DNA from 3 places in the Alloalcanivorax dieselolei B5 genome. Region 1 is predicted to be linked to each of the others. Evidence: predicted binding sites of a transcription regulator. Region 1 holds the regulator's gene; each other region holds the start of a gene.
What was found. Region 1 encodes LexA, which represses DNA repair genes until DNA is damaged. Its sites were predicted from a motif close to TACTGTNTANNTANACAGTA; they were not measured.
Positions count from the first base shown of each region.

Region 1 (3,277 bases):
CGCCTCACCCGTCCGCGAATCATGCGGCAGCCCGGCCACCAGCCCGGCCGGGTCGATCCGTTACGTCATCGCCGGCCCGGCACGAGGGTGGTCGTTCCAGCGGCATAACAGCGCCGCCAGCGCCCGCGCCTGTTCACGCAGCGCCGCCAGTTCCTGTGCGGTTTCCTTCTCGCCGTGATAAACCGGGATCTTGCGCAGGGCCGCTTCCAATTCCGCGTCCGGCGCCGCCAGACGCTGCACCTCCACCGCCCAGCGAATCTGATGCACCAGCATGTGAAACAGCGCCAGGCGCGTTCCAAGACTGAACAGAGCCACCCGCGGCTCATCGAAATCGGCGAACGACAAGCGCGCCAGCACCGCCGGTTTCGCCCGGTCTCCCTCCGCCACTTTTTCCGCCACCTTCAAGGTGGCGCTGCGCGGCGTCGCCAGCAGCAGGGACAAAGCGCCAAACACCTCCCCCGGAGACACCCGGTACACCACTGGCGGCGGTGTGCCCTCACCAAGCACCCACAGCTCTCCACGCAGCAAAAAATAGAGCCCGCGGGCCTCGGCTCCAGCCTGAATCACCACCTCGCCCGGCGCGGCTTCAAGAATCCGGGTCCCGGCCAGCAGCAAGGCTCGCTGGTCGGCATCGTCACGGGACACTTCATTGAAAAACGGCACGCCGGAAAGTAACGACTCCACCCGCGCCTGCTGAGAACGTTGCCACTCGGCCTGCTTCATTTCTCCCCCAATCGCCGCAGCCCCACCATTCGCTGAAATGGCTGCTGTAGGAGCTTGCCCTGCAAGCGAATTCTTGGAATGCAGCGCTATTCGCTTGCAGGGCAAGCTCCCACAGTGGCTCCGTAGCCCCTCCGCGGGAAGCGGCTTTAGCAGCGAATACAGCGGCACGATGACGCCTCCCCCCCGGGAAGCGCCGAGCGCATAGCCTAGCTTGGATGGCCGTGCAAGGCGAGCGGAGAGCGCCTTGCAACAACATCGGGGATGACAAAAACACTGGACATATTATACTGTTCGTATTATCAGTATTCCATTCCCGTCGCCGCAGGGTTTCGCGACGGAACGGAACAGGCGTCCGCGGCGCCGCACCGTCTCAATCCGAGCCGGATACCGCCGCGCCCGGCCACCACAGGAGACCGACATGAGCAGCAAACTGACCCTCCGCCAGCAGCAGGTGCTGGATTGCATCCGTGACTCACAGGCGGACACCGGCATGGCCCCCACCCGGGCGGAAATCGCCGAACGCATGGGGTTCCAGTCCAAGAACGCCGCCTCCGATCACCTGCGGGCGCTGGAGCGCAAGGGCTATATCCGCCTGCACAGCGACCGCTCCCGCGGCATTCAGCTTTTGGAGTCCGCTCTCGGCGACGAGGACGAATTGCCAGTGGTGGGCAAGGTGGCCGCCGGCACCCCGATCGAGGCGGTGGAAAACGTGCAGCGCACGGTACCGGTGCCACGCGGACTGTTTCGTCAACGGCCCACCTACCTGCTCAAGGTGCAGGGGGACAGCATGATCGACGCCGGCATCTTCGACGGCGACCTGATCGCCGTGCGCAAGAGCGAAACGGCCCGTTCCGGTGAAATCGTGGTCGCCCGTATCGGCGAGGAGGTGACGGTGAAGACACTGCGGCTGAACAAATCCGACGCCACTTTGTTACCGGCCAACGAAGACTACGAACCGATCCAGGTGCCCGCGGATCAACTGATCATCGAAGGTGTGTTCGTCGGCCTGATCCGTGATCCGAACTCGCATTAAGTCGCCCCCGAAGAGACAAAATGCATTAGTGCCGGTTAGACTACGCACGCATTTGCGTTTTCTCCATGGCACCTGTGGTCCTGTTGTCGCCACATTGATGGCCAGGGAATGAAAGGCCATGACCTTCCGTAGACGCCATGGAGGCACCATGGGAAGCACCATGAGACGGAGCCTCCATGAACAGGACGGTCAGGACCAAGGATAAGCACAGTGATAACGGCGACATCAGTCGACGTGCCAGGGAGGGTCGGGCGTCCCAGCGGATGCCAAGCGCCGGGGGCGCATCACGGGTTCTCTCACGGCATGTCCGCCGTGTTCTCTGTGCCTGTGGTTTGTTATTGCTGAGTAGCTTTGCCATGAACGATACCCGTTTGCTAGCGCCCTGCCCGTCCTCGCCCAATTGCGTGTCCAGCCTGGCCACGGATGAACGGCATCGGGTGGAACCTCTTCCCGGCTACGCCGATCGTGCCGGCAGTCTCAAACTGCTGAGCGACGTGCTGGCCACCCTGCCCCGTGTCAGTTTTGAGCAGGTTGGGCCAGCCCGCTTGCAAGCCCGTTTCACCAGCCGCGTGCTTCGCTTCGTTGATGACGTCACTTTCTATGTGCACGAGAATGGCGGTATTGAAGTGCGCTCCGCGTCCCGGGTCGGATACTACGATTTCGGCGCCAACCGGCGCCGGGTGGAGGACCTGCGTGAGCGGCTTGAGGAACGGCTGGGCGACCTGACACCGGTTCAGGGGCAAGGCGCCGGATGAGCATGCCGGGATCCACTGAGTGTGAATGGGCGGACATCGGCGTCAACCTCACCGATCGCCAGTTCGCTGACGACCGTGAAGCGGTACTACAACGGGCCCGGCAGGCCGGCGTCAACCGCCTGCTGCTGACCGGCACCAACGTCGAGGAATCCCGGCAAGCGCTGGCGCTGTGCCAACGCTACCCCGATCAGGGCCTGCTCTGTACCGCCGGCCTGCACCCGCATAGTGCCCGCTTCTGTAACGACGAGGTCCTGTCGGAATTACGGGAACTGCTGGAGCAACCGGCGGTGGCGGCGGCTGGCGAGATGGGCCTGGACTTTAATCGGGATTTCTCCCCGCGCCCGGATCAGGAAAAAGCGTTCGAAGCGCAGCTGGCACTGGCCGCCGGGCTGAACAAGCCGGTGTTTTTGCATCAGCGGGACGCCCATGATCGCTTCCTGCCGATGCTCAAGGCCTGGCGGGACCGTTTGCCCGCTGTCGTGGTGCACTGTTTCACCGACCAGCGCCGGCCCCTGTTCGACTACCTGGACCTGGATTGCTTCATCGGCATCACCGGCTGGGTCTGCGACGAACGGCGCGGCCGGGAACTGGCCGAACTGGTGCCGCACATTCCCGGCAACCGGCTGCTGCTGGAAACCGACGCGCCTTACCTGTTGCCACGGGACCTGCCGGAGCCTCCGGCGAAAAAACGACGCAATGAACCCTGCCTGCTGCCCTGGATCGGCGAACGGGTGGCGACCCTGCGGGGCGAAACGACGCAAGCCCT
Region 1 is NC_018691.1:1,965,054-1,968,330, reverse strand. Features, by position in the region: gene B5T_RS08920 (cyclic nucleotide-binding domain-containing protein) at 61-723, opposite strand; gene lexA (transcriptional repressor LexA) at 1,142-1,756, shown strand; gene B5T_RS08910 (DUF1499 domain-containing protein) at 2,113-2,511, shown strand; gene B5T_RS08905 (TatD family hydrolase) at 2,514-3,277, shown strand, end outside.

Region 2 (3,277 bases), 2.3 Mb from region 1:
CGTCGATGAGGAAATCGAGAAGCGTCAGAAGATGATCGCCGACAAGCACGGCTACGACATCGTCGACCACGCCCTGGTGCTGTACGTTAAGCCGAAGCGCAAATAACCGATCGGTCCAGGCCCCCACCGCCAGCCAGCCCAACGCCGCATCGCGGCGCCACGCCCGCAAGCTTCCTCTCCGACCCAATCTCCCGTGCCCCAGGGTACGGGCGGAGGGGGTTTGTCAGGCCACTTCCTGGCCTTTCTCGAGCATTTCCCGGGCGTGGGCCAGGGTGGAGTCGGTGATCTCCACGCCACCCAGCATCCGCGCCAGTTCCTCCACCCGGGCGTCCGGGGCGAGGGGCTGGATGCGGGTGCGGGTGGTGTTCTTGCTCTGAATCTTGTGCACTTGCCAGTGCTGGTGCCCCTGGCTGGCCACTTGCGCCTGGTGGGTGATGCACAGCACCTGGGCGTGCTCGCCCAGTTCCCGCAGCAAGCGGCCGACGATTTCGGCCACCCCGCCACCGACCCCCACATCCACCTCATCGAACACCAGGCTGGGCACCGTCAGGTTGCGCGCGCAGATCACCTGGATCGCCAGACTGACCCGGGACAGCTCGCCACCGGAGGCAACCTTGGCCAGCGGCCGTAACGGTTGGCCGGGGTTGGCGGAAAAGCGGAATTCCACCAGATCCAGACCTTCGGCGCCGGGGCTGTCGTCTTCCACCACGGTTTCCAGTCTGGCGGCTTTCATGCCCAGGGCCTTGAGCTGGGTGGCGATTTGACGAGTGAGTGTGGCGGCGGCGGTCTTGCGGGCCTTGCTGAGCTTGCGGGCTGTGCTCATGTAATGCTCCCGGGCGTCTTCCTCCGCTTTGGCCAGGGTCTCCAGGTGCTCGTCGAAGTGTTCCAGGGTGTCTACTTCGCGCGCCAGTTGCTGGTGATGCTCCACCAGTTCTTCCGGGCGCACCCGGTGTTTACGGGCCAGGCTGTAGGCTTGGCCCAGGCGCTCTTCCACCTGCGCCAGCCGCTCCGGATCCAGATCCAGGCGGTCCAGGTAGTGGCGCAGAGACTCGGCGGCCGCTTCCACCTGCAGGCGTGCGGACTCCACCGTGTCCAAAGCTTCCGACAAAGCGTTGTCGTGGTCGCGGGCTTCTTCCAGCCAGTGGCGGATCTGGCCCAACTGATCGTTACAGGTGCCTTCCTCGCCGTCGTACAGTGCCGCCACCGATTGCTGGCACAGGCGGATCAGGGCGTCGGCGTGGCCCAGGCGTTGTTGTTCCTGATCCAGTTCCGCCAATTCGCCTTCGGCCAGGGCCAGGGCGTCCAGTTCGTCCAGTTGGAAGCGCAGCAACTCCTGGCGTTCGCTCTGTTCGCGGGCACCGGTGAGGGCCTGGTCGTGCACCTGGCGGGCCTGTTGCCACTGCCGCCAGGCGTTCCGCACGGAGGCCGCCAGGTCGCCGGTGCCGGCGAAGTTGTCAAGCAGTTGACGGTGAGTGTCCCGACGCAGCAAGGCCTGATGTTCATGCTGGCTGTGAATGCTGATCAGCAGTTCGCCGAGCTGGCGTACATCGGCCAGGGGGGCCGGCGTGCCGTTGATATAGGCGCGGGAGCGGCCATCGGCGCGGACCGTGCGGCGCAGCAGGCAGTCATCGCCGTTGTCCAGTTCCCGCTCTTCCAGCCAGGCTCTGGCCTGGGCGTGGTCGGCCACGGTGAAGCTGGCCAGTACTTCCGCCCGTTCGCAGCCCGGTCGAACCACGGCGGAATCCGCCCGTTCTCCCAGGGTCAGGGAAAGGGCATCGATCAATACGGATTTGCCGGCGCCGGTTTCGCCGCTGATGACGGTGAGGCCGGATTCCGGTTCCAGCTCGAGTTGATCGACGGTGGCGAAATGGCGAACGCTCAAGTGAGTGAGCATGTACGGAACCCCCGTGTTTCCTGGTTTGGGCGTTTGCAGCGGATGGCGCGGTGGTGTTCGTCGCGCAGCTCGGACAACTGTTATTCTGGCCAGTGCCCCGTTGATGTTAGGCGATTCCGGCCGTCAGCGTAAGGGCTTGTTTAAGGTCTTAAAAGTCCGCCGTTTGCAAGGCGAAGAGGAGTAACACTGGACGGCGGCGGTTTCGCTGGCAACAATCGGTAGTGGGTTGGGCGCTCCGCCCATCCCGATTGGCAGTAGTGGGTGACGAAAGGCAGCTGTGGAACTCAACGAACGCAAGCAACGGTTACTCATGGCCCTGGTGGAACGTCACATCCGTGACGGTCAGCCAGTGGGCTCGAAAACCCTGGCCCAGGGGGGCGGCCTGGCGGTAAGCCCGGCAACCATCCGCAATATCATGGCGGAACTGGAGGATCTGGGGTTATTGATCAGTCCCCACACTTCGGCGGGCCGGGTGCCCACCGAGCGGGGCTACCGCCTTTATGTGGATACGCTGCTGGCCTCGAGCGCCATGCGCAGCCCGGATCACCAGCAGTTGCGTGACGAATTGCGCCAGTTGCTGGCGCCGGATCAATCGCCGCAGGAGTTGGTGTCCCAGGCGTCCCGCACTCTGGCGGAACTGACCCGCATGGCCGGTCTGGTGGCGGCGCCAAGGCGCCAGGTCAGCACGCTGCGGCAGGTGGAGTTCCTGCCGCTGTCCGGTCAACGCGTGCTGGTGATTCTGGTGGTGAACCGTTCCGAGGTGCAGAACCGTATCATCCATACCGCCCGCGAGTACGATGAGAGTGAATTGCGCCAGGCCGCCAACTACATCAATTACACCTACGGCGGTTGTGACCTGGACGCCATCTGTGACGGCCTGTTGAGCACCATGGCGGCGGATCGGGCGCAGATGGACGCACTGATGCAGACCACCCTCGACGTGGCCGGTCAGGCCTTGAGGCAGTCCGGGGACGAAGAGTCCGATTACGTGGTGTCCGGGGAATCCAATCTGCTGGATTCCGCCGAGGCCGACAGCATCGACAAGCTGCGCGATCTGTTCAATGCCTTCAACCACAAGCGCGATATCCTGCACTTGCTGGAGCGCAGCATGAAAGCCGATGGCGTGCAGATCTTCATTGGCAGGGAGTCCGGCTACCAGCCGTTCGAGGAGTATTCGCTGGTGTCGGCGCCGTATCGGCTGGAAAACGGCCCGGTGGGCGTGCTGGCCGTGGTCGGTCCCACCCGCATGGACTATGAAAAAGTCATCCCCACCGTCGATATCACCGCCCGCATCCTGTCCGCCGCCCTCAATCAACTGTAGAAAGGCAGTTGACAGTTGATAGTTGACAGCGGCGCGAGACACGTTGGCCTATCCTTATAGCG
Region 2 is NC_018691.1:4,300,295-4,303,571, reverse strand. Features, by position in the region: gene fur (ferric iron uptake transcriptional regulator) at 1-106, shown strand, start outside; gene recN (DNA repair protein RecN) at 224-1,894, opposite strand; gene hrcA (heat-inducible transcriptional repressor HrcA) at 2,172-3,215, shown strand.
Region 2: recN (DNA repair protein RecN) is a predicted target of LexA. The motif match lies at 1,970-1,989, and genes of this name have one in related genera.

Region 3 (3,277 bases), 2.2 Mb from region 1:
GTGCGGCCGATGGGGCTCTGATCGATATCCACCACCTTGTCGAAGTGATCCAGTCCCTTGATCTCCCGGTACGGAGACGCGCGCAGGGTAGTGGCCTTGTTCAGGCGGGTGGCGGCCACCGGGTACAGGGTGTGATTGATCAAGGTGGACTTGCCGGAACCCGAGACGCCGGTAATGCAGGTGAACAGGCCCACCGGCAGTTTGAGATGGGCGTCTTTGAGGTTATTGCCGCTGGCGCCGGTGAGCTCCAGCCAGCGGTCGGTGGCGGCCACCCGTTTTTTCGGCACCGCAATGGCGCGCCGGCCGGACAGATAGTCGCCCGTCAGGGACCGAGGATTGCTGGCCACGTCTTCCGGCTTGCCCTGGGCCACAACCTGCCCACCGTGTACGCCGGCGCCGGGGCCAATGTCGATCACATGGTCCGCCATCCGAATGGCGTCCTCGTCATGCTCCACCACCAGCACGGTGTTGCCGAGATCGCGTAGTCGGGTCAGGGTGCTGAGCAGGCGCTCGTTGTCGCGCTGGTGCAGGCCAATGGACGGCTCGTCGAGCACGTACATCACCCCCACCAGGCCGGCGCCGATCTGGCTGGCCAGGCGGATGCGCTGAGCCTCGCCACCGGACAGGGTCTCGGCGCTGCGCTCCAGAGTCAGATAGTCCAGGCCGACATTGACCAGGAACTGCAGACGGTCGCGGATTTCCTTGAGAATCTTCTCGGCGATTTCGCCCCGGCTGCCGGCCAGTTTCAGCTGATCGAAATAGTCGAACGCCTTGCCCACCGCCATGCGCACCACCTGGGGCAGCGTGATCTCGTCGATGAACACGTGCCGGGCGGCTTCCCGAAGCCGGGAGCCGTGGCAGCTCGGGCAGGTGGAGGTGGACAGGTAGGTGGCCAGGTCCTCGCGTACCGCCTCTGACTCGGTTTCCCGGTAGCGGCGCTCCATGTTGGGAATGATGCCCTCGAACGGGTGGTTGCGGCTGATGATGTCTCCGCGGTCGTTGAGATAGCGGAATTCCACGTTTTCCTTGCCGGTACCGTAGAGGATCTTCTTGCGAACGGCTTTGCTCAGCTTCTTGAACGGCACGTCCATATCGAAGCCGAGGCTGTCCGCCAGAGAAGTGAGCATCTGGAAGTAATAAACGTTGCGGCGATCCCAGCCGCGAATCGCGCCCTCGGCCAGGGACAGTTCATCACTGGTGATGACCTTGTCCTCGTCGAAGAACTGTTTGACGCCAAGACCGTCGCAGCTCGGGCAGGCGCCGGCCGGGTTGTTGAACGAGAACAGGCGTGGCTCCAGTTCCGGGATGGAGTAGCCACAGTGCGGACAGGCGAACTTGGCGGAGAAGGTGGTTTCATCGCCCTTGCCGTCCATTGGTGCAATGACCGCGATGTCATCCGCCAGGTGCAGGGCGGTCTCGAACGATTCGGCCAGCCGGTTCTGCAGATCCGGGCGCACCTTGAAGCGATCCACCACCACTTCGATGGTGTGCTTCTTGTTTTTGTCCAGGGTGGGGGTGTCGTCCATATCGCAGATGCGGCCGTTCACCCGCACCCGTACGAAGCCCTGGGCACGCAGTTCATCGAACAGATGGAGATGCTCGCCTTTCTTCTCCCGCACCACCGGGGCCAGCAGCATCAGCCGGGCGCCGTCTTCCATGGCGATCACCTGATCCACCATCTGACTGATGGTCTGGGCCGCCAGCGGCGTATCGTGCTCGGGGCAACGCGGCTCGCCCACCCGGGCGAACAGCAGGCGAAGATAGTCGTAGATCTCGGTAATGGTGCCCACGGTGGAGCGCGGGTTATGGCTGGTGGACTTCTGTTCGATGGAGATAGCCGGACTCAGCCCTTCGATGTGGTCGACATCGGGCTTTTCCATCATCGACAGGAACTGCCGGGCGTAGGTGGACAGTGACTCCACGTAGCGGCGTTGCCCTTCCGCGTAGAGCGTATCGAACGCCAGCGACGATTTGCCGGAACCGGACAGGCCGGTGATCACCACCAGCTTGTCCCGTGGAATGTCCAGATCCACGTTTTTCAGGTTATGGGTACGGGCACCGCGCACCAGAATGGTATCCATGGGTACTGCCACCTACTGTCAAAATGAACAGTGGAGTATAGGGGAAATGATATGAAGGAGAAAAGAAATCAACGGCCGGATGGTAATGCCGTCGGAAGGGCCGACACGCCGATGCGTGCCAGCCGGGGCGGATTACAGGTTTTCCTGGGCCCAGTTCACGGCCTGCAGGCGGTTGGAGGCGTTGATCTTTTTGAAGATATTGTAAATGTGGGTCTTGATGGTGTGCGGGCTAAGGTTCAGCGCAGTGGCGATTTCGGAGTTCTTGGCGCCAGTGGCCATCACCTTCAGCACCTCCACTTCGCGGTCGGTCAGGTTCACTTCGCTGCGTGAGAACGTTTTGTTGAAGGCGCGGCTCTTCACCAGGTATTGCTGCAGCACCTTGCGCGGGAACCACAGTTCGCCTTCGAAGATCGCCTTGATGCCCTTGGTCAGCAGACCCTGGGGGCAATCGTGCAGGAAGCCGCCGTTGACCATCGGCAGCCCGGCCAGACGCGACAGGGAAGCGTCGTCGTCCACATTGAAGACGCCGGTGAGCACGTCGCAATCCAGGCGTTGATCCACGGCCAGGAGGTGATTGATGACGTCATTGACGTCCACCGAGTGGTAATCCACCAGGAACAGATTCTGCTCCGCTCCTGCGAGATCGTCTTCGGCTACCATGTCGACCGTTTTCACGGCGGTGGCGGGAATGGACTCCTTAGCGAGAAACTCGGTAAGCAGGGCGTTTTGCAGGTGCTGGTTACCAACCACGTACACCTTCTGAGCAGGGATTTTATCCATGGAGTCTTCCGTGATGCGCTGAGGCTATCGGAGTGGCTACGAAAAATACCGTATTGTGCAAAAATCTATCACCCCTGGCGGGGCGGTTCAATTTGCTATTGTCTTAAGTGACAAGGTTTTACAGGTTTGAGCTTGAGCAGGGGCGTGATCAGGGCGTTTTGTCCCCGCCCGGTGCCGGGGGAATCTGATACACTTGCCGCCCCCTAACCAGCCGCACCGGTTGCCAATCACCATGACGGACGAGTCCACCGCCGCCCTGCGGCGCACGGAAATCAGTACCAGCAGTTCTCTGGCGGCGATTTTCGCCCTGCGTATGTTCGGGTTGTTCATGATCCTGCCGATCTTCGCCGTGTTCGGTGGGCAGCTCGAGGGCGCCACACCACTATTGATTGGTACCGCCATCGGCGCCTACGGTT
Region 3 is NC_018691.1:4,179,762-4,183,038, reverse strand. Features, by position in the region: gene uvrA (excinuclease ABC subunit UvrA) at 1-2,081, opposite strand, end outside; gene B5T_RS18600 (LuxR C-terminal-related transcriptional regulator) at 2,214-2,861, opposite strand; gene B5T_RS18595 (MFS transporter) at 3,094-3,277, shown strand, end outside.
Region 3: uvrA (excinuclease ABC subunit UvrA) is a predicted target of LexA. The motif match lies at 2,095-2,114, and genes of this name have one in related genera.